4 regions of the Acidovorax sp. JHL-3 genome follow, and region 4 is predicted to be linked to each of the others. Evidence: predicted binding sites of a transcription regulator. Region 4 holds the regulator's gene; each other region holds the start of a gene.
What was found. The regulator FNR, encoded in region 4, switches genes on or off when oxygen is low (the NO sensors DNR and NnrR bind a similar motif). The targets are predictions, from matches to a motif close to TTGATNNNNATCAA.

Region 1 (7,012 bases), 860 kb from region 4:
CGCCTCCGGCCGCACCATCCCGGTGATCGACCCGTCCGACGGCCAGCCGTTTGACGAGATCCAGCGCGGCACGGCCGACGACATCGATGCCGCCGTGCATGCCGCGCGCCAGTGCTACCACGCCGTGTGGCAAAAGATGGCGCCTGCCGACCGTGGCCGTCTGTTGCAAAAGCTCTCGGCAAAAATTCTGGAGCACGCCGACGAGCTGACCGCCCTGGAGCGGCGCGACTGCGGCAAGCCCACCAGACAGGCGCGGGCCGATGCGCTGGCGCTGGCGCGCTACTTCGAGTTTTATGCGGGCGCCTGCGACAAGTTGCACGGCGAGACCATTCCTTACCCCAACGGCTACAGCGTGCTGACCTGGCGCGAGCCCCATGGCGTGACGGGCCACATCATTCCGTGGAACTACCCCATGCAGATTTTTGGCCGCAGCGTGGGCGGCGCCCTGGCGGCGGGCAATGTGTGCGTAGTCAAGCCCGCTGAAGACGCGTGCCTGAGCCTGATCCGCGTGGCACAGCTGGCGGCCGAGGTGGGGTTTCCGTCGGGCGCGCTCAACATCGTCACCGGCTACGGACACGAGGTAGGCGACGCGCTGGCCCGCCACCCGGGCATTGCCCACATCAGCTTCACGGGCAGCCCCAAAATTGGCACGCAAATCCAACAGGTGGCCGCCGAGCGCCACTGCCCGGTGACGCTGGAGTTGGGCGGCAAAAGCCCCCAGATCATCTTTGCCGATGCCGACCTGGACGCTGCCGTGCCGGTGGTCATCAACGCCATCGTGCAAAACGCCGGGCAGACCTGCTCGGCCGGCTCACGCGTGCTGATTGACTCGCTGATCTACGAGCCGCTGCTGGAGCGCCTGGGCACGGCCTTTGAGGCGCTGCGCGTGGGCCCCGCCGCCATGGACCTGGATGTGGGCCCGCTGATCCGCCAATCGCAGCAGCAGCGCGTGTGGGACTTTTTATCCGACGCGCAGGTGGCCGGCATCCCCATGGTGGCCCAGGGCCAGATCGTGGACGAGGCGCCCGAAACCGGCTTTTACCAAGCCCCCACGCTGCTGCGCGATGTGCCGGTGGATCACCGTCTGGCGCAGGAAGAAGTGTTTGGCCCCGTGCTGTCGGCCATGGCCTTTCAGGACGAAGACCATGCCGTAGAGCTGGCCAACGCCACGCAGTTCGGGCTGGTGGCGGGCATCTGGACGCGCGACGGCAGCCGCCAGTTCCGCATGGCACGGCGCGTGCACAGCGGCCAGGTGTTCATCAACAACTACGGCGCTGCAGGCGGTGTGGAACTGCCCTTTGGCGGCGTCAAATCCAGTGGTTACGGGCGCGAAAAGGGCCTGGAGGCGCTGTATGGCTTCACCACGCTCAAAACAGTGGCCATTCAGCACGGCTGACTGCGGCAGGCCCTGTCACGCCGGTGCACGACGGCGCGGCGGTGTGCCGCTAGCATGGTTGCCTCTGCCCTTCCCCTTTCACTTTTGCACGACGTTTTTTCTTCTCCATGCCCCTGAGCCCCCCTGCCCCCCGCACCGCCCGGCACCAGCGCCGCGTCAATTACCAAGGCTATGAACGCGACGATGGGTTGTGGGACATCGAAGGCGAGTTGCACGACAGCAAGATGCACGACGCCCCCTCGTTTCGCGATGCCGGCATGCGCCGTGCCGGTGAACCCATCCACCACATGTGGCTGCGCGTTACCGTCAACCGCCAGCTGGTGGTGCAGGCCATTGACGTGGCCATGGACACCCACCCGCTCAAAGACTGCCCCCAGGCCCAGCCCGCGCTGCAATCCATGGTGGGCTGCAGCATGGCACGCGGCTGGCGCCAGGCCATCCAGAAGAACCTGGGCGGCGTGGCCAGTTGCACGCACCTGCGCGAGCTGCTGTTCAACCTGGCCACGGCGGCTTTCCAGTCGGTGCCCGCCGTGTTTTCGTCGGCCAACGAGGACGAGCCGCCCCGCCACTTGGGCCAGTGCACCGGCTGGGACTTCCATGGCAACGGTGTGAAGGAGTATTTTCCGCAGTTCTACCGCCGCAGCCCCGACGGTCTGGCAGTGCCGGAGGACCGGGCCGCCACACAAAGCCCGACGGCCGACGCGCATACCGGGCGGTAGCCCTGGCGCGCGTCATGGGGCAAAAAAAATATATGAAAATGGCCCCAAGCGCTTATCCATCAAGCGCAAGCTGCTATCAAATTTAAACAGCCAGGAGACAACACCATGCGCGTGCAGCACAAATCCATCATCGTCACCGGCGCTGGCAACGGCATTGGCGAAGGCATTGCCAAGCGCCTGGCCGCCGAGGGTGGCAAGGTCATCGTCAACGACATCAACGAGGCCGGAGGCCAGCGCGTGGTGGCCGAGATCATGGCTGCGGGCGGTACGGCGGCGTTTTTCAAGGCCGACGTAACGCAATCCGCCGACGTCAAGGCCCTTGTCGATGAAGCCTTGCGCCTGCATGGCCGGCTGGATGTGGTGGTCAACAACGCGGGCTGGACGCACCGCAACCGCCCCATGCTCGAAGTGAGCGAGGAAGAGTTCGACAAGGTCTATGCCATCAACGTCAAAAGCATTTACCTCTCGGCCATCCACGCGGTGCCGGCCATGCGCCAGGCCGGTGGCGGCAGTTTCATCAACATTGCCTCCACCGCCGGGCTGCGGCCTCGCCCGGGCCTGACCTGGTACAACGGCTCCAAGGGCGCCGTCATTACCACCAGCAAGTCCATGGCGGCCGAGCTGGGGCCCGACAACATCCGTGTGAACTGCATCAACCCCGTGTTCAACCCCGACACGGGGCTGGCCGCCGAGTTTGCGGGCGGCCCGGTGGACGAAACCCGCCGTGCGAAGTTTCTGGCCACCATTCCCCTGGGCCGCTTTTCCACCGCACTGGATGTGGCCAACGCCGCGCTGTACCTGGCCAGCGATGAGGCGGCGTTTGTCAGCGGCGTGTGCATCGAGGTGGACGGCGCACGCTGCGTCTGACCGACACCGGAAAACCTGCGAAATCCGGGCGGCGCATCCCATACGCCCGGACTGCAGGGCCTTTGGCGCACCCACGCACCCTGGTGCGCCGAACCTGAGACACTGCGCTCTCAGGAGATAAACATGTTGATACAACTCACTTACGCCAGCCGCACCTCGCGCGTGCTGGGCCCTGCGGACATCAAGGATATTCTGGGCGCATCGCAGCGCAACAATGCCCGTGCGGGCATCACTGGCGCGCTGTGCCTGAACCATGGCATCTTTTTGCAGCAGCTTGAAGGTGACCGCACCGCGGTGAATGCGCTGTACCACCGCTTGCTCAAGGACACGCGCCACCGCGACACTGCCGTGCTCGACTTTGGTGAAATTCCGCACCGGCGCTTTACCAGCTGGTCCATGGGGCTGCTGACCTCGCTGGACACCAACCGGCAACTGTTCCTCAAATACTCCAGTTCGGTCGATTTCGACCCTTACAGCATGAGCACGTCAACGCTGCGCAGCTTTTTTGACGAAGTCATGCAGAACGTGCGCTGGCTGGAGTAACACCCTGCGCACGGGCACGCCACGCTGCACGCTGCGTGGTCAGCCCAGCACTTCGCGCAAGGCGGCTTCGTAGAGGCCGGTGAGGCGGTCCATCACGCTCAGCAGGCGTTCGCTGGTGGTGGCCACCGCGCTCATGCCCTGCTCGTCGGCGGGCCGACGCAGGGCTGATTCAAAAAACACCCACTGCGAGGCCGCCAGCTCCAGCTCGCCGCGAATGGCGGGCGTGGACACCGGTGCCGCCACCAGGGACTGCATGGCCTGCCGGAAATCGTTGGCGTCTGCCGCCAGTTGCGCGAGCACCAGCTTGGAGTCGGCCTTGGCCGCCACCAGAAAATAGTTCTTGGCCATGCGCTGCGACAGCATGCGCTGGCGCCCAGCCAGGTTCACCAGCCGCGCGCTGGCCACCCGCGCCATTTTTTCGATCGCTTCGGTGACCGCCTGGGCCACCAGCAGCGTGCGGTCGGACTGCTCGGACACCGCCACCACGGCGGCCCGCGACGTGGGCACCGCGGTCAACTCGTCTAGCAAGGCAAACTGTTTTTGCACTTCGTCCAGCTGGCGCACCACATCGGCAGGCCACTGGCCCGACTGCGAGCCCCGCGCCAGTTCGGCAGAGCCTTGCTGCACCAGCTTGCGCGCATGGGCCATCACATCCACGGCGGCGGCAGGCATCACCGTCAGATGCTGCTGGCAATACGCCTTGGCCATGCGCTGCGACAGCGCCCGAAAACGCCCCGCGTGGTTGATGGCCCCCGACAGCGCAATTTGCGCCTGCGCCCCGTTGGCCCAGGTGGGCAGCAGGATGCCTGCCGCCACCCACTGCACGGCCACCCGGCGCTGGCAGGGCAGCGCTTGTGCTGTCGATGTCGCATTCGTCATGTCATATCCTTGAAACTGTGTGCCCGTGATTGTTGTGATGCGGCATGTGCACCCCATGAGCCAAGTCAAGCAAGTGCCATTCGCCGGACACTTGCAAAACGCACCTCCCGACCCGCACGGTTGATGCGTGTCAACCCCGCCGGTAGGGGCAAGCCGTCGATGGCGGGGCCGATGCGGCAGAATCACGCCATGGCTGAACGTGTGATTCCTCTGGTGGACCAACGCATCGCCGCTTTGGCGGCCAAGGTGCCCGCGCAGGCTGCCGCCCCCACCGGGCTGCTGACCGACACCCGGGGCCGCCCGCTGCGCGACCTGCGCATCAGCGTGACCGACCGCTGCAACTTCCGCTGCAACTACTGCATGCCCAAGGAGGTGTTCGACAAGGACCACGCCTACCTGCCGCACAACGCCCTGCTGAGCTTTGAAGAAATCACGCGGCTGGCACGACTTTTCATGGCGCATGGCGTGCGCAAGATCCGGCTGACCGGGGGCGAGCCCCTGCTGCGCAAGAACCTGGAAGAACTGGTGGCGCAACTGGCCCAGTTGCGCACGGTCGACGGCCTGCCACCCGACCTCACCCTCACCACCAATGGCTCGCTGCTGGCGCGCAAGGCGCGGGCGCTCAAGGATGCGGGCCTGAACCGTGTCACCGTGAGCCTGGATGGCCTGGACGACGCGGTGTTTCGCCGCATGAACGATGTGAATTTTCCGGTGGCCGATGTGCTGGCGGGCATCGAGGCCGCGCACGCAGCGGGCCTGTCGCACATCAAGGTCAACATGGTGGTCAAGCGCGGCACCAACGACCACGAGATCTTGCCCATGGCGCGGCATTTTCGCGGCACGGGCACCACGCTGCGCTTCATTGAATTCATGGATGTGGGCGCCACCAACGGCTGGCGCATGGACGAAGTGCTGCCCTCGGCCGAGCTCATTGCACGCCTGCGCGCCGAGCTGCCGCTGGTGCCGCTCAGCCCCACCAACCCCGGCGAAACCGCCGAGCGCTGGGGCTACACCAACGCGCAAGGCCAGCACGACCCGGCGCTGGGCGAAGTGGGCGTGATCAGCAGCGTGACCCAGGCTTTCTGCCACGACTGCAACCGCGCGCGGCTGTCCACCGAAGGCAAGCTCTTCCTGTGCCTCTTTGCCACCCAGGGCTACGACCTGCGCACGCTGCTGCGCGGCGGCGCCACCGACGAAGCCATTGCATCGGCCATCGCCCCCATCTGGCAGCAGCGCACCGACCGCTATTCGGAGCTGCGCAGCAGCCTGCCTGCGGATACCACGCAAGGTGGAGCGCGGCGCGTCGAGATGAGCTACATCGGCGGATAGCACGTGACACCTCCCCCTCAGTCGCCTTCAGCGCCTTCCCCCTCCTCTCGCGCTGCGCGCGGGAAGGGGGACGCAGCCCTCGCTGCGGGGCGGCCCTTGCCTGGCTGCCCGGGCCTGGGCGGCGCTCACTGCATGAGCACTCACCTTTCAAAACATGATTGACACCCAAGACATCACCGGCCTGGTGCTGGCCGGCGGTCGCGGCTCCCGCATGGGCGGCGTCGACAAAGGCCTGCAGAACTTTCGCGGCCTGCCGCTGGCGCTGCACACGCTGATGCGCCTGCAGATGCAGGTGGGCGCCACCATGGTCAATGCCAACCGCAATCTGGCGGCCTACGAGGCCTTTGGCGCACCGGTCTGGCCGGATGTACTGGCCGACTATGCCGGCCCGCTGGCCGGTTTTCTGACCGGGCTGGAACGTTGTGAAACGCCCTGGCTGCTCACCGTACCCTGCGACACGCCCCTGTTTCCGCTGGACTTGGCCGCGCGGCTGGCCACTGCCGCCGACCAGGCGGGCGCCGACATTGCCATGGCCGCCGCCCCGGAAGACGATGGCGCGGGCGGCACCGCCGTGCGCCCCCAGCCCGTTTTCAGCCTGCTGCGCGTGGACCTGCTTGAAAGCCTGGTCGCCTTCACCCAGGCAGGTGGCCGCAAGATTGACGCCTGGACCGCCCAGCACCAGCAGGTGGTGGTGCCGTTTGACCAGCCGGGCGACGACCCGCTGGCGTTCTTCAACGCCAACACGCTGGCCGAGCTGCACCGCCTTGAGGGTTCTGGCGCGCCATGACCTGGCTCATCCGCCCGCTGACGGCTGCGGACGTGCACCCCTACAAGTCGCTGCGGGACGAAGCCCTTGAATGCGCCCCCGAGTCCTTCAGCTCTGACCATGCCGCGTCGGTGAACCGGCCCGCCAGCGCTTACGCCCCGCGCTTTGGTGCCCCCGCATCGGGCCATTTTTTTCTGGGCGCCTTCGCCCCCGATGGCCCCTTGTTGGGCTGCATTGGCTGCGAACGCGAGCTGCTGCCCCAGCAGCAGCACAGTGCCCGGCTGGTCAGCATGATGGTGGCGCCCGCTGCGCAGCGCCGCGGCATCGGGCAGCAACTGCTGGCCGCCTGCATTGACCAGGCCACGCAGGTGGCCGGGCTGGAGCAGTTGACCCTCTCGGTCACCGCGTCCAACCACCATGTGGTGCGCCTGTACGAGAGCGCCGGGTTTCGCGCCTGGGGCTTGCTGCCCCGTGCCATCGTGGTGCAGGGCGCAGGTTACGACCAGCTGCACA
Region 2 (7,012 bases), 2.1 Mb from region 4:
TGCGTGTCGCGCGTGAGCGCCGTGTCACTGATCTGCCCCAGCACGGCCAGGTCAATCATGTGGTCCTCGCCCAGGCGCTCTTGCCAGTGCGGAAAACCTGCGCGCAGGGCGGCCAGCACTTCCTGTCGCGCCTGCAGCTCCACCATGTGGCGCTGGCCATAGTCGAAGCCGATGGTTTCGACGTGGGCAAAATGCTGCAAAGCCCAAGCCAGACAGGTGGTGGAGTCTTGGCCACCGGAGAAAAGTACGAGGGCGTGTCCGGATCGCATGGGCGGCTTCTTTCGAAAATGGGGCGTAAAAAAACCCCGCGCTGCGGGGTTGATGGGCGATGGCGGCGTGCGCCTCAGGCCATGTTCACGGCAATGAAGGCCAGCAGGAAAATCATGATGGCACCCACGACAGGCAGCACCACGGGAATCAGCGGGACAACGTTTTCCACGGCGTCGGCGGTGTGCGCTGCAGGCGTGTGCGAGGTGTTGTGGTCAGACATGGCAATGACTCCAATGGCGAAGAATTGGCGCAATTCTAGCTGTAGCGGCACAGATGCGTGTCACCAGGGCCATCACATCAGCGCTGCTTGCATCCCTGCGCAGCGCAAGGCCTCCAGCACCTGGGCCACATGGTGCTGCCCGCGGGTCTGCAGCACCAGCGCAATTTCTACATTTTGCGCAGCCAGCAGGGTGAAGGCGCGCTGGTGGTGCACCTCTTCGATGTTGGCGCCTGCGTCTGCCACGGTGGCCGTGATGCGCGCCAGCACGCCCGGAACGTCGCGCGCACTCACGCGGATGCGCGCCAGCCGCCCCGAGCGCACCATGCCGCGCTCGATGATGGCCGCCAGCAGCAGCGGGTCGATGTTGCCGCCGCACAGCACCAGCCCCACCCGCTTGCCCTGAAAGCGCCCGGGGTAGCGCAAAAGCGCCGCAAGCCCCGCAGCGCCCGCGCCCTCCACCAGCGTTTTCTCGATCTCCAGCAGCATCAGCACCGCCTGCTCGATGTCGCCCTCGTCCACCAGCACCAGATCGTCCACCAGCCGCTTCACCACCTCTTGTGTGATCTTGCCCGGCGAACCCACGGCAATGCCCTCGGCAATGGTCGACGTGCCCTGCGGGTGGTGCGTGCCCTGTACGGCATTCACCATGGCCGGGAAGCGCGAAGTCTGCACGCCAATGACCTCGATGTCGGGCCGCAGCGCCTTGGCCGCAGTGGCCACGCCCGCAATCAGCCCACCGCCGCCCACCGCAATCACCAGCGTGTCCAGGTCGGGCACGGCGCGTAGCATCTCCAGCCCCAGCGTGCCCTGGCCGGCGGCCACCGCTTCATCATCGTAGGGATGGACGAACACCAGCCCTTCGGAATCGGCAAGACGGTAGGCGTGCGCGCGCGCCTCCTCCAGCGTATCGCCATGCAACACCACCTCGGCGCCAAAGCCGCGCGTGCGCTCCACCTTCACGCCCGGCGTAAAGCGCGGCATCACGATCACCGCCCGCAGCCCCAGCCGCTGTGCGTGGTAGGCCACGCCCTGCGCATGGTTGCCGGCGCTCATGGCCACCACGCCCCGGGCGCATTCGGCTGGCGTCAGCAGCGTGAGCTTGTTGCAGGCCCCGCGCTCCTTGAAAGAAGCGGTGAACTGCAGGTTTTCGAACTTGAGGAACACCTGAGCGCCCACGATTTGCGAGAGCGTTTTGGATTCCACGCAAGGAGTGTCCAGCACCTGGCCTTGCAGGCGGGATGCGGCAGCCTGAATGTCTTGAAGGGTGATCATGCCCGGCATTGTGGCAACAAAGCACGCGCGGTGAGACACCCCTTGTCCTGGCCGGCCCAGCTGGATTCATTCACCGACTGGAATTGAGGGCGGTGTAAAGTAACAACACGTATCTTGACGCGAGCGTTGCAGCGGCAATGGGTTTGGCCAGGATATCTCGCACACCAGGATCTTCCACGCCATGCACCCAGATCGACAGCGCAAAATTCGTGAGCTGTTCAACGAATACATCGAGATGTACGCCGCTCGGGATGAGCGCCTGACCGAGCGTTTCAGCCAGAACTTCACCGGCTACCCTGGCAGCGGGAGCCAGCTGATCCACGACCGCGAGGAATGGATCCGCATCACCCGGCAAGACTTTGCCCAGGTGCCCGGCCGCATCCGCATCGAGATGCTCGACATCGCGCTGCAGGACCTGGCCGACAGCGTGGTGGTCGCCACCGCCTTCTTTCACATCCACCTGCCCAGCGGCGGCGATTATTTTTCGACCAAGGTGGTGCGGCTCACGCTGGTCTTTCGCCGCGAGGGCGACGACTGGATGATCGTGCACTGCAGCTATTCCGTTCCCTACCACAGCACGCAGGACGGCGAGGTCTTCCCGCTCCACAGCCTGCAGGAGCAAAACAGCGCCCTGCAGGCCCTGGTGGCCGAACGCACCCAGGCGCTGCACGACAGCCAGGCCCTGTACCGCCTGCTCACCGAAGATGCGCAGGATGTGCTGTGGCGCACCGACGCCCGGCTCATCGTCACCTACATCAGCCCGGCGGACGAACGCCTGCGCGGCTTTCGGGCCGACGAGGTGGTGGGGCGCCATGTGTTTGAGATGTTCACCGAAGAAGGCGTCGCCGTGGTGAAAGCCATGATCCAGCGCCGCGCACAGGAAGAGGCATCCGGCACGCCTGTCGGGTTTCTGAACTTTCAGGTGCAGCACCGCTGCAAGGATGGCCGCCTGATCTGGGGCGAGGTCATGTCCAAGACCGATCGCAATGCTCAGGGCGAAATCATCGGCTACCACGGCATCACGCGCGAGATCACCGAGCGCAAGCGCCTGGAAGAGCAGGTGCGTCAGCTCGCCTTCCACGACCCGCTCACCCACCTGGCCAACCGCCGCCTGATGCTGGAGCACCTGGACCAGGCCATGTCGGCCAGCAAGCGCAGCCACCACCATGGGGCGCTGCTGTTTCTCGACCTCGACAACTTCAAGTCCCTCAACGACACCCACGGCCACAGCGTGGGCGACCTGCTGCTGATCGAAGTGGCCGAGCGTCTGAAGGCGTGCGTGCGTGAAGCCGACACCGTGGCGCGCTTTGGCGGTGACGAATTCGTGGTGCTGCTGTGCGAACTGGACACGCAACCGGCCGAAGCCAGCGAACAAGCCATCGCTGTCGCCGAAAAAATCCGCATCCGCCTGTCCGATCTTTATGTGCTGCAAGCCGCGCCATCCGGCCCCGCGACCGGGACCATCGAGCACCAATGCACCGCCAGCATCGGCGTGGCGATTTTCCGGGGGCGCGACGAGAGCCAAAGCAGTGTGATCGACAGGGCCGATGCGGCGATGTACCAGGCCAAAGAGGACGGGCGCAACCGGATCCGGTTGGCCCCATGTCCCGTCGAGGCGGGCTGATCCGCACCCACAGGTCCCCTCGCCCCCGGTGAGTGCGTGCGCCTGCGTGGCGGCGACGTCGATCGCCTGCGTGCCGATGAACCCCCGCCACCCGGCCCATGAACGCGTTGCCCAGCGGCGCCGCGACAAAGCCATCTGCCACTGCCGCCAGCGCGTGGCGGTGCAGCGGGCCGGCTTGGGCGAGCGGCTCTGGCGGTGGTGCCAGCACGCACGCAGAGGCAACCAAAAGCCCGCCGCGTATCGGGCGCAGATGGCTTACGCCCTGATCACCGTGTGCTGGTGTCGGGGCTTTTTTTACTTCTGCTGACAGCCGCATTTGTGCTGAATCAAACTACCTATAGTGTTTGATGGGTATCGTGAACACCATATGTAGTGTTTTAACCCCTTGCCAGATTGTGAGAACCCATGGCGTCCACCCTAGTCACCTTGCCCCGCGAGGTCGTTTTGCGCAGCGGTCAGCGCGTTCCTTTTGATGCGGAGCGCATCCGCGCCGCGCTGGCCAGTGCCGGGCAGGCGGCGGGTGAATATGGCGCCGAAGAAGCGGCGCTGCTCACCGCGCAGGTGACCAAGGTGCTGATCCACCGCTTTCATGGCGAGGCGCCCACGGTGGAACAGATCCAGGACGTGGCCGAGCAGACGCTGATCGCCGCCAACCACCTGGCCACCGCGCGCGCCTACATCGTCTACCGCGAGCAGCACGCCCAGCTCCGCGCTGACAAGCAGACGCTGGTAGACGTGGAAAGCTCCATCAACGAATACCTCACGCGCGCCGACTGGCGCGTGAATGCCAACGCCAACCAGGGCTATTCGCTCGGTGGCCTGATCCTCAACGTGGCGGGCAAGGTCACGGCCAATTACTGGCTGTCGCACGTCTACACGCCCGAGATCGGCGAGGCGCACCGCCATGGCGACATCCACATCCACGACCTCGACATGCTCAGCGGCTACTGCGCGGGCTGGTCGCTGCGCACGCTGCTGCATGAGGGGCTGAACGGCGTGCCCGGCAAGGTGGAGGCGGGACCGCCCAAGCACATGAGCTCGGCCGTGGGGCAGATCGTCAACTTTCTCGGCACGCTGCAAAACGAGTGGGCGGGTGCGCAGGCGTTCTCGTCGTTCGACACCTACATGGCGCCCTTCGTGCGCAAGGACGGCATGGACTACGCCGCCGTGCGCCAGTGCATCCAGGAGCTGGTCTACAACCTCAACGTACCCTCGCGCTGGGGCACGCAAACACCGTTCACCAACCTCACCTTCGACTGGACCTGCCCCGAAGACCTGCGCGAGCAGGTGCCCGTGATCGCAGGCCACGAAATGCCGTTTGCCTATGGCGACCTGCAGACCGAGATGGACCTCATCAACCGCGCCTACATCGACGTGATGACCACGGGCGATGCCAAGGGCCGCGTGTTCACCTTTCCCATCCCCACCTACAACATCACCAAGGATTTCCCGTGGGAGAGCGAGAACGCGCAGCTGCTGTTTGACATGACGGCCAAGTACGGTCTGCCGTATTTCCAGAACTTCATCAACTCCGAGCTGGAGCCGAACATGGTGCGCTCCATGTGCTGCCGCCTGCAGCTCGATTTGCGCGAGTTGCTCAAGCGCGGCAACGGCCTTTTTGGCAGCGCCGAGCAGACCGGCAGCCTGGGTGTGGTGACCATCAACTGCGCGCGCCTGGGCTACCAGCATGCGGGCGATGAAGCCGGCCTGTTCGCCGCGCTGGACCGCCTGATGGAACTGGGCAAGCAGAGCCTGGAGACCAAGCGCAAGCTCATCCAGCGCCTCATGGACCAGGGCCTGTTCCCCTATACCAAGAGGTATCTGGGCACCCTGCGCAACCACTTCAGCACACTGGGCGTGAACGGCATCAACGAGATGGTGCGCAACTTCACCCACGATGCGCACGACATCACCAGCGACTGGGGTCATGCGTTTGCCGTGCGCTTGCTCGACCATGTGCGCGAGCGCATGACGGCTTTTCAGGAAGAAACCGGCCACCTCTACAACCTGGAGGCCACGCCCGCCGAAGGCACCACCTACCGCTTCGCCAAAGAGGACAAAAAGCGCTGGCCCGCCATCCTGCAGGCCGGCACGGCAAGCCAGCCGTACTACACCAACTCGTCCCAACTGCCCGTGGGTTTTACCGACGACCCGTTCGAGGCCCTGCTGCGCCAGGAGGCGCTGCAATCCAAATACACCGGCGGCACCGTGCTGCACCTGTACATGGGCGAGCGCCTGTCCAGCGGCGCGGCTTGCCGCGATCTGGTCAGGCGCGCACTCACGCGCTTTCGCCTGCCGTACATCACCGTCACGCCCACGTTCTCGATCTGCCCCACGCACGGCTACCTGGCGGGCGAACACCCCTTCTGCCCGCGCTGCGACGAAGAGCGGCTGGCCGCCAAGCGGGCTGCACTGGCTGCGTGAGGGCGCAGGCTCTGGCGCGGCCAATGCAGGCCGATATTTAGAAGAAAAAGGCCCGTAGCCCTTATGTAATAAGCGCTAACAGCTATCGAAATAGGAGCATTCAAGACTCCCAACCCGTTGTATGCGTTCCCGCCGGACAGCGCCGTAATTTTGCAGCGTGTCCATTTTTCGACCCCAGGAGATACCACCATGAGCCATCTTTCGATCACCGAGCAAGCCGCCATTGACAACGTTCAACTCACCGACGCCGAGCGCCAGCCCTGCGAGGTCTGGACCCGCGTGATGGGCTACCACCGCCCCGTTTCCAGCTTCAACGTGGGCAAGCAGGGCGAGCACCACGAGCGCCAGTTTTTTGCCGAGAAGTGAACAACCCCCTGAGCGGCTGCGCCGCTTCCCCCTTCTCTCGCAAAGCTCTGCTTTGGGGGAAGGGGGACGCCACATGCGCAGCGGGGCGGCCCTTGCGCGGTGGCCGCTGGCCGGTGCCGCGCCAGAGCATACGTCTTCAACCATGGATACCGTGAGCGAAACCCTGTTGTCTGCCAACCCTATGCGCATCGGCGGCATCACGCCGCTCACCACCATAGACTTTCCCGGCCGCCTCGCGGCCGTCGTCTACTGCCAGGGCTGCCCCTGGCGCTGCAGCTATTGCCACAACCCCGAATTGCTGGATGCCACGGCGCCCGCCGCCGTGCCGTGGGCGCAGGTGCAGGCGTTTTTGCAAAGCCGCCGGGGCCTGCTCGATGGCGTGGTGTTCTCGGGCGGCGAGCCCACGCTGCAGGCCGCATTGCCCGCTGCGCTGGCCGAGGTCCGTGCCATGGGTTTTGCCACCGGCCTGCACACGGGCGGCATGTACCCAGAGCGCCTTGCCGCTGTGCTGCCGCTGCTCGACTGGGTGGGGCTGGACATCAAAGGCCCGCTGCAAGCCTACGACAGCATCACCGGCGTTCCCGGCAGCGGAAAGCGCGCGTGGGAGTCGCTGCAACTCGTGGTGCAAAGCGGTGTGCCATACGAATGCCGGACCACCTGGAACCCCGAGCTGTTTGATCTGGATGCACTCCAGGACTTGGGCGAAACGCTGGTCGATGGCGGGGTCACGCATTGGGCGCTGCAGCAATGCCGTGTGCCGGGCCTCGCCGCGTACGAAGGGCTGCCGCCTGTGGTGGAGACCCTTGGCGAGCGGTTTGCGTCGTTCAGTGTGCGAC
Region 3 (7,012 bases), 1.6 Mb from region 4:
TGGTTGAGCAGCGGGTGCTGCTGCTTGATCAGGCGCGCTTCGAGCAGCAGTGCGCCGATCTCCCCGGCAGTGCGGACATGGCTGATGCGCAGGGTCTGGCGCAGCAGGCGCGCTTCATCGGGATTGCGCAAGTGGGCCAGCAAGCGGCTGCGCAGATTGACGCTCTTGCCGATGTACAGCGGCAGATCACCCTCGGCCCCATGAAAGATATACACACCCGGTGCGCAAGGCATGCCCTCGATGGCCTCACGCAGGTGACTTGGGTATTCGTAGAGTCGGGCCTCGTCAAACTCGGAGTGGCGACGGCGGTGCAATTGCATGCTCAGTTCCGAAACAGGGTCAGTGCAGCGGTGACCACACCCCACACCTCGATGGTCTGTCCCTCCTTGGGACGAATGTCGGGGTAAGCCGGATTGGCGGCCACCGGGCGCACACGGCCATGGTGCGCAAACAACTATTCTGGGTAATTAAAGTCGTAAACCCAGGCCGAGCATCCATGTGGGTTTGCAGGCTTCCGACTTGCAAGAGTGTCGATCTAAAGTCGTAAACACACTATCCAGTCAATGGCATGCCGTGTCATGCCAGCCGATAGCTCCCTTTGCCCCGCTCGCGCACAGCCTCAGCGACCACCAATCTCCTCATCGCCAGGCCGACAGAACCCAGAGGGATTCCCGCCCCTTGGGCAATGGTCCCGTGGGTCAACGTCACCCAACTGCGGCGGTCCAATACCTTTTGCAGGTGCGCCAAGACCTTTTCGTCGTTTGAACTCAAGCGTTGAGGCTGGCTTGCTGTTTCCTTCGCCCGCTTTCGCAGCGGTTTGGCCCTGGGTGACTGCCGGTGCAGCGCGGGCTTGACGATCACGTCTTCTGCTTCGTCCAGGTCTCCCGCGCCTTGATGAGCACGAGAGCGCCTTCCATGGTCCTGCAACGCAACAATGACTGGCGTCTCGGGCTGCATCATTTCCGCAGCTCCTCCGTACATAGTCTTGAGTTGCTCTTCGATGCTTTGCAACTCATGCGCCATGCGCGCCACGGCGCGCAATTGGGCATAGGCGCGGTCGGCCTCGGAACTGAAGGGCTCACTGGCAACAATACCGACCACACGGCCGGCGTTGGACTGGACTTCCTGCGCGAATGCCTCTCGGGCGGTGTGCAAGCCCTCCCCCGCCTTTTGCAGGGCCAACAGGGTCGAGGGAGAAATGGACATGGGAGCTCCTGAAATGAGACATTGCGGCTTGGCATGCTGCTCGATGCCATTGCCGTGAAGATTCGAGTCTATTGGAGAGCCGATAAGCCCGCTGCACGAGCCTGTCAGAACACTGCTCCTAGAATCCGAATCGCTTGCCTGAATTCATCAGGCAGCGCATATCAATTCACCAACCCAAAAAGATCCACCATGGCAACTGCAAAGAAGACATCCACTCCCGTCAAGAAGACTACGAAAGCGGCGCCCGCCGCCAAGAAGGTCGCGCCTGTTGCCACCAAACCGGCAGCGGTTGCCATCAAGCCCATCAAGACGGTTTTCAACAAGACCACGTTGATCGCCCATCTGGTCGCGCAATCTGGTGTGGAGCCCAAGGCAGCCAAGGCAGTTTTCGCCGCATTGGAAACCGCCATCCTGGGTTCGGTGCACAAGAAGGGATCGGGGGAGTTCACCTTGCCCGGCCTGATGAAGATCGGCCTGCAGCAGGTGCCTGCGAAGAAGAAGCGTTTTGGCAAGGATCCCTTCACGGGTGAGGAGCGCTGGTTCCCCGCCAAGCCAGCATCGGTGAAGATCAAGACGCGCGCGCTGAAGAAGCTCAAAGACGCGACGCTCTAAGCAACGCTTCAAGCAGGCGCCCCATCCGCGGCACATCAGCGGCAATGTGCTGCAGCACACCAGGCAAATAGGTCACGTTGCGCACTACGTGGTGCGCCACAGCTCAGGGAAAAACTGCCGGGGCTGCTTGAGTCTTTTCCTTGAGGCACTCGCGCTCGATGAGTCACCAGGCAGGCATGTGATGGGTGTTTCGGATTTTGCAGCCGGTCACGCTGCCTCTATGCGCGGGTAGAAGTCGCGGTTCTCGCGCTGCATGCGTTCGTGCACCATGCGCAGTACGCGGTTGGCGTCGTCGCGGAATGCCTGCTCGTCGTGAAGCACACTGTCGGCCCGGTTCCAACGCCGCGCGAAGGCCTCGTAGGCCTGGGCGATGGGTCCCATGTCCGTTTGGTACTGCTGGCCCATGCGCGCCAATTCGGGGTTGTCGCCACGTTGCAAAGCCGGGTACAGCGCCTGGTCTTCCACTGCCAGGTGCAGCTTGATGGTGGAGCTCATGCTGACGATGAGCCTTGCGATGTCGGCGGCGTTTTGCGCCACCCCAGCCTGCGCGAGACGCCGCAGGGCCGAGATGTTGCTCATGATGTCTGCGTGCTGGTGTTTGAACTTGTCGATATTCATGGAATGCTCCGTGGATGAAGAGACTGGCGGGTGTAACCCATGGCCCCCGGTTGGAGGATCAGCGGGAGTCCTGCGGCGATGGAGTGCAGATTCGATTCGCAACGGAAGTGCTTCGGTGCGCTAAGAATGATCCTCTTAAAGAATCATAATATATGCATCTTTAACGGATCATCAAAATTGTTGTCGGCGTTGTCCGCCTGGTTTCCATGGTCATGGGACAAGAATCCGCCCTTTTGGGTGAACGGGGAGACAGTCACCTGGCGGGAAAAGGCCACGCCAAGTTGAATACTCACCATGCGCGGACATGCGCGTAAAGGTCGGTTGTCAGCAAGGCCGTGGAAGTCACAGTGAAGACCATTGAGGTGTCTTTGGAAACACAACGGTCTATTTGGCTTTCAGGTCGCACTCAAGCCATGCGGATGCTCAGTACCGAATCGCCCAGGCTTTGCCGGAGGCCATGGAATAAGGCAGATCGGCATAGCCTGACAGGTTCAATATGCAAGCGGGGGAGTTTGCATAAGAGCAGCCCGTCACGGCAGCAGTACCAAGCCCGATAGCTGTAGTTCGACCTCCGGGGCGAACGCCATTGCTCGCTGACGTTCTCCCCCGCAAGTGAGGGAGGTTTGGCCTGACATCCTTAACACTGCTAGTCAGCAGGACATTGTCACACTTTAAACATTCATTTCTTATGAATCATAGAATTCCTGCGTGAATGCTTAGCACGCACAAGAAACGCCGTTATTGCTCTACCTCAACTTTCCCGTAGAGGCTTGAGGCGTTCATTCATTTTTGTAGTGGATACCCTAAAGGACTGACGCTCATGGACAGCGCGATACTGAGTTTGCTGGGTGCATTTTTGCTCTCGATCACGGGGCTGTTTGTTTTCATCTGGTCCATGCGCAAAGGCCTGTTGGTCGAGAACCCGCGGGCGGCTTCGGTTATCTTTGTCCGTGGCGAAATTGGCAAGGTAGACGACCCGGCGCTGCAAGAGGCAGGGCAGGTGCGATTGCAGGCGGCAGCGGCGGAGCGTGGTAGCGACCTGCACGTGGCCGACCCTGATGAACTGCAGCACCGTGTGGCGGCCGACCGTTCCAGTGCGTTCCCGGTATTCATGTTCATTGCTTTTGCCTGCCTGTGGCTGGTAGTGGGCTCACTGGCGGGATTGACTTCATCGCTCAAGCTGCACATGCCCGACTGGCTGGTGGGCGAGGCATGGCTCACATTCGGCCGCATCCGCACGATCCACCTGAATGCGGTGCTGTATGGCTGGATCACCAATGCCGCCCTGGGCGTGATTGTCTGGGTGCTGCCACGTCTGCTGCGCACGCCGCTGGTGGGAGCGATGTGGGTGATGGTGGGCGGAGCGCTGCTCAATACCGGCATTGCCAGTGGCATTGGCGCCATTGGCGCTGGGTGGACTGACGGTATGGAATACCTCGAAATCCCATGGCAGATCGGGATTTTCATCGCTGCAGGCTTCATCTGCATTGTCGGCCCCGTGCTGTTCACACTGGTCAACCGCAAGGTTGAATCACTCTATGTGAGCGTCTGGTACATGGTGGCGGCCCTGCTCTGGATCACCTTGCTGTTCGTGGTGGCGAAGCTGCCGGGCGTGCACACCGGTGTGCAACAGGCCACCACCAATTGGTGGTACGGCCACAACGTGCTAGGCCTTTGGTTCACGCCCATTAGCGTGGGCTCGATCTACTACTTCCTGCCCAAGATCATTGGCAGGCCGGTGCGCTCGTACAACCTGTCTATCCTGGGCTTTTGGACGCTGGCCTTCTTCTATGGTCAGGTGGGTGGCCACCACCTGATCGGAGGGCCGATTCCGGGCTGGCTGACCACGCTGTCCATCGTGCAAAGCATGATGATGATCATTCCCGTGGTGGCCTTCACCATCAATATGGCTGGCACCATGTGGGGGCGGATGCACCTAGCGCTGCACTCGCCCACACTGCGATTCATGATGTTTGGTGGGCTGATGTACATGCTGTCGTCGCTTCAGGGCTCACTGGAGGCATTGCGCAGTGTTAACCAAGTGACGCATTTCACGCACTTCACAGTGGCCCATGCGCACCTCGGGGCCTACGCCTTCGTCACCATGGTGTTGTTCGGCGCCATCTATTTCATGATGCCCCGCGTTCTGAACTGGGAGTGGCCTTCTCCGCGGCTGATCTCGCTGCAGTTCTGGCTGGCAGCCATTGGTATCGGCACCTATTTTGTGGGTCTGACGATTGGCGGCTGGCTGCAAGGACTGGCCATGCTCGACGCATCGCGCCCGTTCATGGAATCAGTGGCCGTGACGATCCCCTACCTGCAGTGGCGCAGCGTGGGTGGTTCGTTGATGGTTCTGAGCCACCTGATCTTTGTCGGCCATTTCCTGGCCATGGTGCTGCGCTTTGGACCTGCGCGCACCGGCGCGGCGCTGTTCTCGCCCCGACTGACCACGGAGCTCGTACATGGAAAATGAAGTCAAGCTGGCCGCAGGCGCCGTGGTGTCGTTGGCGATTGCGACAGCGGCGCTGGTGGTGCTGCCTTACATGCAAGTGAGGGATGTGACACCGCCCGAGGCACTCAAGCCCTACACCAGCGCCCAATTGCGGGGCCGTGATGTCTATATTGCCAATGGCTGTGTCTACTGCCACAGCCAGCAGCCGCGTGACCGTGGCCTGGGGCCCGATCTTGCGAGAGGCTGGGGCCGCGCCTCGGTGCCTGGCGATTACTTCTACGACAAACCTCATTTGCTCGGCAGCATGCGCACCGGACCGGACTTGTTCAACATCGGCGGGCGCCAGCCGAGCAAGGACTGGCACCTGGGCCACCTCTACCAGCCCCGCGCATATGTTCCGGGCTCCATCATGCCGTCCTACCCCTATCTCTTCGAGGTCAAGGATGCCGCCGAGCCCGGTGACGAGGTGCTGAATCTGCCGCCTGGGCAGGGACCATTTGGCCGGGTGGTAGTTGCGCGCCCCGAGGCGCTGGACCTGGTCAAGTACATGCAGGGACTGGACCACACCTATCCAGTATTGCCGCCGGCCCCAAAAGCAGCACAGGGCACCGAGGCACAGCCGCCTGCGGGCGCAGCCTCCAGTGCTGCATCCTGACCCACTGCGAGAGGCATCCATGTTGAATGAACCAAGTACCCAATACCGGGCACAGCAGCGCGAGAACGCCGACCCTGAAGAACGCACAAGGCCCATGCCGCTGATCGTTGCGGCGGTCACGCTGGCCATGGTGGCGTTTGGCGTTATCTACATCCTGCTGTCGGACCCCTTTGGCAACTCGGAGCTGGGTGACCGTCGCACACTGGCAGACCTGTCAGGCCCTGCGCCCGGTGCTTCGGGCGCGGTTGATGGCAAACAGCTATTTGCTGCCAACTGCGTTGCTTGCCACCAGGCCACCGGCAAGGGCTTGCCAGGCGTTTTTCCTCCCCTCGATGGCTCCGAGTGGGTGCAGGGAGACGAACGCACGCTGGCCAACATTCTGCTGTACGGCGTCAGCGGCGAAATGGAGGTAGCTGGCATCACGTACAAAGGCGCGATGCCTGCCTTCCAGCAACTGGGCGATGCCGAACTGGCGGCACTGGCCAGCTACATCCGCGGCAACTGGTCGAACAAAGCGGGCGCAGTTCAGCCCAATCTATTCGAGCACGAACGCAAGGCCAGCAACCGCTCCGCTCCGTTTGAAGGCGGGGCCGCGCTCAAGGCCCTGGCTTCCAAGCCGGCCTGACGCTGCCGTGTACTGGCTGACGGTGTCCATGTTTCTGGACCGGCGCGCACCGCCGGTCATCGCTGTGCGCACAGCCTGCATGCCTCGGGCGCAGGGAGGCAAAGCCAAGCTCCACCGCGCGGCGAAATGCCATGCCGGGCGTAGGAGCCACACGTGACGGTGTTGCGGACAGCGCTGCTCAGCGTGGGGCTGGCAGTGGCGGGATATGCCTCTGTGTCATGGCTCACCCATGATTTCCAGGTGTGGACGGCCGAGGGCGCACGGCGGCTCGAAGTGGCGCTGCAGCCTGTTGCCATGCCGCCCGTGGTGGTCGATGGCCCGGGCATAGCTCCGCAGCTGCTCACCCGTTGGCTGGCCGTGCCCGGTTACGTTACCGTAGTCGATTTCATCTACACGCGCTGTCAGACGGTCTGCCTTTCACTGGGTAGTACCTTTCAGCAACTGCAGAGCAGTCTTCAGCGCGATCGCGCCACGCAGGCAATAGGCGCCCTCATCACAACCACAGAAAGCGCGGGCGGACGTGTGCGCCTGCTGTCGCTCAGTTTCGATGGGGGATACGACACCCCGGCCCGATTGCAGGCGTATGCCCAGAAATTGGAAGCCGACCCGGTCGTGTGGCAACTGGCACGGGTGCCCGACATCGCGCAGAACGCGCTGTTACTGCACCGCCTCGGGGTGGTGGTGGTGCCCGATGGGCGGGGTGACTACGAGCACAACGCGGCGCTGCTCGTGGTGGACGACCAGGGGCGGCTGGTGCGCATCTTCGACCAGGCCGAACAGCAGCTGGCGCTAGATTACGCGCGCGATCTGGCCCAACGGCAATTGCCATGACAACCCCCCGTAT
Region 4 (7,012 bases):
AACCCAGAATGGTGTTCTCAATCGCTGGAATCAGTCGCAAATTTTGCGACATGTCTTGCGCCCTCGTGTGCTCATCTACACCGCCGTTCTGGTCGCATTGTGCGTGGGTATGTTAGTCAGCCTCACAACACGGACACCGCTCAAAGTGGATATTGTGCGGGATCGCGCCGCCTTGTCCCGCATTGTGGCGGGGGGCAAGCTTGAAAATGTTTATCGGCTGCAAATCATGAACGCTACAGAGGCTACGCAGCGCTATCGCATTTCAGCATCGGGCCTGGATGGCCTTGAGGTGGCCTCGGAGCAAGAGGTAGACATAGGCGCTGCGGAGTCTCGTTGGGTCGCAGTGCGGTTGCAAATCCCCTATGGATCGGCACCTCCAGGTTCTCACGCGATTCATTTCGACATTTCAGCGCTGGAAAGCGGCGGCAAAGTGGCTGAAAAATCCATTTTCCTGGTTCCACGCTGAGTGAAAGTCACTGTGCCCTACATGGTGGTTTGTGCGCTGTATTGCTGATGTTTCAAGGAGATTCCATGTCGTCCAACCCCGTTATCAATCGTGAACCGCAACCTTGGTGGAGATTCGGTCATGTCTGGCTGGTGATTGCCGGGCCGGTCATTGTGGTGATCGCTGGTTTTGTCACCTTGTGGCTGGCCATCAGCCGCCCAGACCCCGTTGTGGCCGAAGACTATTACCGCAAGGGGCTTGAAATCAACCAGACGCTGGCGCAACCAGAAAAAAGCTTGGCTCCTGCACTGAAAGCCCGGAACCACGCGGCGACTCCTGCCGGAGATCAGCCCCGCTGAGTTGGCACTCCGCATGCGCAATCTTTTGCCAAGATTAAAGGAAACAAGACGATGTGGACACAACGCCTGATGTGGATTGCATGGCCTGCCTTCATGGTGGCGGGCATTCTCGAAATGCTGGTTTTTGCCATGGTGGATCCGCAGGATCTGCATTGGTTTGGCCAGCCCTTGACGCTGTCTCGCGAGGGTGTCTACACCCTCGCTTTTTTCGTGTTCTGGATCATCACCATGGTTGCCAGTGCTATGACAACCCTGCTGTCCATGTCACCTTTTGAGCTCAATCGTTGTCCTGTGCCTGCGCATGCTCGGCCCGACGATTGTCACAAAGTGACGCCCTGCCCGTAGCCGCCATGCCGTTGCAGTGAGGCGACTCAGTGGGGGGCGCGATTTCAGGTGGCTGCTCAGTGGCAGGCCTGTTGGTTGTTGACGATTCGCCTGAGGGCTTCGGTGTCCAGAATGCGAACGTGGCGCTGCTTGACTTCCACGATGCCGTCTTCCACAAATTTGGAGAACGTTCGGCTCACCGTTTCCAGCTTGAGACCCAGGTAGCTGCCGATTTCCTCTCGTGTCATTCGCAGCACCAGCTCTGATTGAGAGAACCCGCGGGCATGAAGGCGTTGCACCAGATTGAGAAGAAAGGCTGCGAGGCGCTCCTCTGCGCGCATACTGCCAAGCAAAAGCATCACGCCGTGCTCGCGCACGATTTCACGGCTCATGATCTTGTGAACGTGGTGTTGCAGTGCAGAGACTTCGCGCGACAGCTCTTCGATGCGATCGAAAGGCATGACACACACTTCGGCGTCTTCGAGCGCGACGGCATCGCAGGTGTGGTGATCGTTGACGATGCCATCCAGTCCGATGATTTCACCGGCCATCTGAAAGCCCGTGACCTGATCGCGTCCGTCTTCCGTGGCGACGCAGGTCTTGAAAAACCCGGTACGGATGGCATAGAGCGAAGTGAACGACTCGCCATTGCGAAACAGCGTACTTCCCCGTTTGATTTTTCGTCGTACAGCCACGACTTCATCAATCCGTTGCAGCTGCTGCTCGTTCAGACCAACGGGCATGCAGAGTTCTCGCAGGTTGCAGTTGGAGCAGGCGACTTTGATGGTTTGCGGATTCATGGACACTGGAGTCTAGTTGGGCAGGGATAATTGGTGTGTGGCTGGCGGGACGCGATTTGTGCGCTCGGCTGCTGACATGAATCAAATTGTCGCCGCTACGTCCGACCATCCTCTTGATTAAAGTCAAGGACGTTGGGCGAAGGGTACGGCACAGTACTGCTGCACGCAAGGATATTTTCCAATGACCGCTGTTTCACCAGAACTTCTGCGCCGTTTTGACGTGCCAGGGCCCCGTTACACCTCATACCCAACGGCCGACAGGTTTGTCGAAGCTTTTGGGCAGGAGGATTATGCCCTCGCGCTTTCGCAGCGTCGGCTTGGCACCACGGCGATGGCGTTGCCATTGTCCCTGTACGTCCATATCCCCTTTTGCGAATCGCTGTGTTACTACTGCGCTTGCAACAAAATCATCACCAAGCACCACGACCGTGCGGATGTGTACTTGCGCTACTTGAGCCGCGAGATTGATCTGCACACGGCCCATTGCGGCACCGGGCAGGTTGTCAGTCAGCTGCATTTGGGGGGGGGAACACCTACGTTCCTCTCGGACGATGGATTGCGGCAGCTCATGGCCACGCTGCGGCGCAGCTTCACTTTCGCCCCGGGCGGAGAGTACTCCATCGAAGTGGACCCACGCACTGTCACGGCAGATCGGCTGGCGGTGCTGGCCGAGTTGGGCTTCAATCGTCTGAGCTTCGGCGTTCAGGATTTCGATGCCGAGGTTCAGAAGGCCGTGCACCGCATCCAGCCCGCAGAGCAGGTCTTCGCGCTCGTGGAGGCGTCGCGCGCGCTGGGCTTTGAGTCGGTCAATGTCGATTTGATCTACGGGCTGCCACGCCAGACACCCGAGTCATTCGACCGCACTTTGGCTCAGGTGGTCCAGTTGCGCCCAGACCGGATTGCTCTGTATGCCTATGCGCACTTGCCAGATCGCTTCAAGCCTCAGCGGCGCATTCTCTCGACAGAACTGCCCGCGGCGTCAGCCAAGGTGACCATGCTCTCGCGCTCGCTGGACACTTTCATGGAAGCCGGGTATGTCTATGTGGGCATGGACCATTTTGCTTTGCCCACCGATGCTTTGGCCGTTGCCAAGCGGCAAGGGCGACTGCACCGCAATTTTCAAGGTTACAGCACCCAACCCGATTGCGACCTCATTGGCTTGGGGGTGTCGGCGATCGGCAGGGTGGGTGCCACCTACAGTCAGAACGCCAAGTCGCTCGAGGAATATTACGACCATCTGGACCAGGGACGTTTGCCTGTGGTGCGTGGATTGGCGCTGAACCGTGACGATCTGGTCCGAAGGGCTGTCATCATGGCGCTCATGTGCCAAGGTGAATTGCAGTTTGAACCCATTGACCAAGCGTGGCTTATTGATTCTCGGAAGTATTTTGCGCCCGAGCTGGAGCAGCTGGAGACCATGGCCGAACAAGGTCTTGTTGTGCTGAATTCAGAGAGCATCAAGGTGACGGCCATGGGATGGTTTTTTGTGCGCGGCATCGCAATGGTGTTTGACCGCTATTTGCAGGCGGACCGCAATCGGGCCAGGTTCTCACGCATCATCTAGCGTTGACTGAATGGACTGTGCACCCTAATAAATGCTTGCGCCTCTCGCCGTAACTGCCTTGTTCATGGGTCTCGCAGGCGGGCCCCATTGCTTGGCCATGTGCGCTGCACCTTGCGGTGCGCTGGTGGGGCAGGGCGGGGCGCGTTCCACTGCGGACGAAACCGGCAACGTTGCGGTTCAGGCAGTGCAGTGGGTTCCGCAAGGCGGCATGCCGCGCCGGTTGCTGGCGTTTCACCTTGGGCGCCTGTTTGGCTATGCCGGGGCGGGCGCGCTGGCAGCGCTGGCCATGGAGAGCCTGGCCTGGCTGACGCAGCAAACCATGGCCCTGAGTCCGGTATGGACCTTGATGCACGTTGCAGTCATGGCCTGGGGCTTGATGATGATGGTGCAGGCGCGTCAGCCGGTGTGGGTGGAGCGGGCCGGGCGCACGGCTTGGCGCCGCGTGCAACCTCTTGTCCGTGCACCTGGAGGGCTGATGGTGGCGGGGCTGCTTTGGGCCCTCATGCCTTGCGGATTGCTTTATTCGGCGCTGCTGGTTGCCGCGCTCAGCGGTGGTGCACTGCAGGGCGCCGTCACCATGCTGCTTTTCGGAGTGGGCAGCGGTCTTTGGCTTGTGGGTGGCCCTTGGTTGTGGGGCCGCTTGCGTACACGCATCAATGCGGTGCGCGCCAGCTGGGGAACCCGGCTGGCGGGGGCGCTACTGGTGGGGGTTGCTGGTTGGGCCCTGTGGATGGATCTGATCTACAAACCCTCCTTGTGGTGCCGTTAGTTGCAAGGCAACCGTGTTGGAGTCGGTGATCGGGCGATAATTGCAGTAACTCTTGGTGGAATTCATCTCACCATGTATCTTTTTATGTGCTGTGAATTCTTCCCTCCTCATTGACATCAGTCAGCTTCGCATCGGCATGTACGTTCAGTTGGACGTGGGCTGGTTGCACCATCCTTTCCCAGTGAGCCGCTTTCGCATCGTTTCGGCGAGCCAGATTGCCACGCTCAGGGAGCTTGGTCTTTCCGAAGTTCGTTACTATCCCCATAAAAGTGATCCCGCACTGGACGCGGTCGTGGCCAAGGTGCCTGATGTGGACGACCCGGAATTGGCAGCAGACCCGGTTGTCCCGGCTGTAATTGCAGATTCCATCGCCGCCCAGAATCGCGCCCACTTGCAGCGTCAGAACCAGCTATTGGCCGCATGCAACCAGCGTTTCGAGGACGCGACACGGCAGTATCAGGCCGTAGAGCGTGCAGTTGGCGCGCAGCGAGACCTGGCTCGCCATCACAGCGAAGCGCTGGTGGCGGACTGCCTGAAGGAATTGCTGCAGAACGGGGACGTAGTGATCCGTCTCCTGTCAGAAGGCGTGGGCGAGAGCAGCGCGCTGCACCCCGTCAATGTCATGGTGGTCAGCCTCTTGCTGGGCAAGGCTTTGGGCATGAAAACCCCGGAAATGCACCAGCTCGGGATGGCTGCGTTGCTGCACGATCTGGGCAAGCTCAACGCACCAGCTGACGCCGGGCTCACTCCGGCCGCGCGAGAGCGTTATGAGGCGCATGTGGGGCATTCAGTCGCTTTTGCCCAGCAAATGGGACTGTCAGATGCTGTTCTGACCGCAATAGCCCAGCACCATGAAATGGCAGACGGTAGCGGATTCCCCCTGCGTCTCGTGGGCGAAGATATGGGGCGCGCGGGCCAGATTCTGGCCTTGGTCAATCACTACGACCGCATGTGCAACCCGGTGGGAAGTGTGGAGGTCCTGACTCCCCACGAAGCCCTTTCGGCGATTTTTGCCCAGCTCAAGTCGCGCTTTGATCCGGTGGTACTGGGAGCCTTCATCCGAATGATGGGGGTTTATCCGCCAGGATCCGTAGTTCAGCTGGTGAATGACCGTTACGCGATTGTGGTTTCGGTCAACTCTTCCAGGCCGCTGCGCCCCAAGGTGATTGTTCACGACATCCGCGTTCCCAAGGACGAGGCGCCGGTGCTGGACCTGGAGGAGATGCCCGAACTGGGTATACGACGCAGTCTGAAGCCTGCCCAGTTGCCTCGCGATGCACTCGATTACCTGTCGCCTCGCAAGCGGATCTGTTATTTTTTTGAGCGCGCCGTAGACCCCGGTTCCGATAAGGCGCAAGCGTGAGTCTTTTTCCGACGCACGCCTGGCTGGATGGCTTGCTGGAGGCCGTTTGGCTCGTGGACGAAAAGAGCCTGTGCATCTTGCAGGTGAACAAGGCGGCGGAGCGGTTGGCTGGACTGCCAGGCAGCGACATGGTAGGCAAGCCCGTGACAAGCCTGGCAGCGACGCCCCAGGACCATGCCTTCTGGGCCGAGCCCAAGGCCACCCTTGCAGCTGGCATTCACTCTCACACCAGCATGTTGCGAGCAGATGGTGTGCTGGTGCCTGTGGATCGACGCGTCACATGGGTGAACCCGGGCGATGGGCACGCTGTTCTCATGCTCACCATGCTGGACCGCAGTGCCCAGAACGCTACCGAGCAGGAGCTGGAAACCTTGCTCTCCGAATTGCGCGCCACCCTCGACTCCGCTGCCGACGGCATGCTGGTGTGCGGGCTTGACGGGCGCGTGCGTGCCTTTAACCAGCGGCTGGCGCAAATCTGGAATATTCCGCGGGCGCTATTGCTGCAGCGCAATGACGCTGCGGTGCACGAGCATCTCTCATCCATGGTGGTGGATGTAGAGGACTATCAGGCGCGCCTTGCCGCCATTGAATGTGAGCCGCTGCTGGAGCGCACCGACATCCTGGAGTTGCACGGCGGCATGACGGTGGAGCGCCGCGTTGTGCCCCAGCTTCACAAGGGACGACCCGTGGGACGTGTGTATTCCTTTCGGGACATCACCCGCCAGACCGAGGTGCAGGCTAGCCTGCGTCTGGCGGCACGGGTTTTTGATTCCAGCCTGGACGCCATCTTCATTGCAGATAGCCAGCACCAGCTCATGCGCATGAATCCGGGCTGCGAGCGTTTGGTTGGGCCTTGCTCTGCAGCGTTTGAGGGATGCCTGGCGGCGTCCTTGTTTGGTAGTGGTTCGGACGCATCCTTCATGGAACAGGTGCTGGCCGGATGGGATCGTGAAGGCTTCTGGGAGGGCGAGCTCTGGTTGCCACGCGACAACGGTGCCTACTGCGCCGTGCATCTTTCATGGGTTGCGCTGCGCGATGATGAAGGCCGGGTTGTACAAAGCATTGGCTTCATGCGCGACCTCACGTTGCAGCACGCGGCCCAGAAACGCATTGAAGAACTTGCCTACAGCGATGTGCTGACCGGTTTGCCCAACCGGTTGCTGCTATCGCAGAGGGTGCACACCGCGATTCAGGGCGGGCGGGCCAGCGACACCGGCTTTGCCATCCTTTTCCTGGATCTGGACCGGTTCAAGATCATCAACGACTCTCTGGGCCATCCCTTTGGTGATCGGGTATTGCAGTTGGTCGCCGAGCGCCTGCAGGCTTGCCTGCGACAGACCGACATGTTGTGCCGCCTCGGTGGCGACGAGTTCGTGATTTATTTGCAT

Region 1: a site for FNR is predicted at 4,525-4,538, ahead of K226_RS0110160 (type IV pili methyl-accepting chemotaxis transducer N-terminal domain-containing protein). Genes of this name have one in related genera too.
Region 2: a site for FNR is predicted at 3,703-3,716, ahead of K226_RS0104045 (ribonucleoside triphosphate reductase). Genes of this name have one in related genera too.
Region 3: a site for FNR is predicted at 3,178-3,191, ahead of K226_RS0106900 (cbb3-type cytochrome c oxidase subunit I). Genes of this name have one in related genera too.

The regions. Positions count from the first base shown of each region.
Region 1 is NZ_JAFU01000001.1:2,159,959-2,166,970, reverse strand. Features, by position in the region: gene K226_RS0110180 (aldehyde dehydrogenase family protein) at 1-1,396, shown strand, start outside; gene K226_RS0110175 (DUF2889 domain-containing protein) at 1,504-2,115, shown strand; gene K226_RS0110170 (SDR family oxidoreductase) at 2,221-2,982, shown strand; gene K226_RS0110165 (BLUF domain-containing protein) at 3,106-3,525, shown strand; gene K226_RS0110160 (type IV pili methyl-accepting chemotaxis transducer N-terminal domain-containing protein) at 3,565-4,404, opposite strand; gene moaA (GTP 3',8-cyclase MoaA) at 4,594-5,733, shown strand; gene mobA (molybdenum cofactor guanylyltransferase MobA) at 5,888-6,520, shown strand; gene K226_RS0110145 (GNAT family N-acetyltransferase) at 6,517-7,012, shown strand, end outside.
Region 2 is NZ_JAFU01000001.1:882,604-889,615, forward strand. Features, by position in the region: gene queC (7-cyano-7-deazaguanine synthase QueC) at 1-269, opposite strand, end outside; gene K226_RS20040 (hypothetical protein) at 344-490, opposite strand; gene K226_RS0104030 (threonine ammonia-lyase) at 563-1,762, opposite strand; gene K226_RS19270 (diguanylate cyclase domain-containing protein) at 1,944-3,386, shown strand; gene K226_RS0104045 (ribonucleoside triphosphate reductase) at 3,792-5,810, shown strand; gene nrdD (anaerobic ribonucleoside-triphosphate reductase) at 6,000-6,176, shown strand; gene K226_RS0104055 (anaerobic ribonucleoside-triphosphate reductase activating protein) at 6,319-7,012, shown strand, end outside.
Region 3 is NZ_JAFU01000001.1:1,465,289-1,472,300, reverse strand. Features, by position in the region: gene cho (excinuclease Cho) at 1-320, opposite strand, end outside; gene K226_RS20205 (S24 family peptidase) at 323-454, opposite strand; gene K226_RS0106920 (hypothetical protein) at 577-1,206, opposite strand; gene K226_RS0106915 (HU family DNA-binding protein) at 1,396-1,818, shown strand; gene K226_RS0106910 (hemerythrin domain-containing protein) at 2,026-2,436, opposite strand; gene K226_RS0106900 (cbb3-type cytochrome c oxidase subunit I) at 3,257-4,909, shown strand; gene K226_RS0106895 (cbb3-type cytochrome c oxidase subunit II) at 4,899-5,543, shown strand; gene K226_RS0106890 (cytochrome c) at 5,563-6,168, shown strand; gene K226_RS0106885 (SCO family protein) at 6,322-6,999, shown strand; gene K226_RS18760 (hypothetical protein) at 6,996-7,012, shown strand, end outside.
Region 4 is NZ_JAFU01000001.1:3,020,252-3,027,263, reverse strand. Features, by position in the region: gene ccoG (cytochrome c oxidase accessory protein CcoG) at 1-466, shown strand, start outside; gene K226_RS0114095 (FixH family protein) at 532-804, shown strand; gene K226_RS0114090 (hypothetical protein) at 856-1,149, shown strand; gene fnr (fumarate/nitrate reduction transcriptional regulator Fnr) at 1,206-1,928, opposite strand; gene hemN (oxygen-independent coproporphyrinogen III oxidase) at 2,110-3,492, shown strand; gene K226_RS0114075 (sulfite exporter TauE/SafE family protein) at 3,524-4,261, shown strand; gene K226_RS0114070 (HD-GYP domain-containing protein) at 4,353-5,624, shown strand; gene K226_RS0114065 (bifunctional diguanylate cyclase/phosphodiesterase) at 5,621-7,012, shown strand, end outside.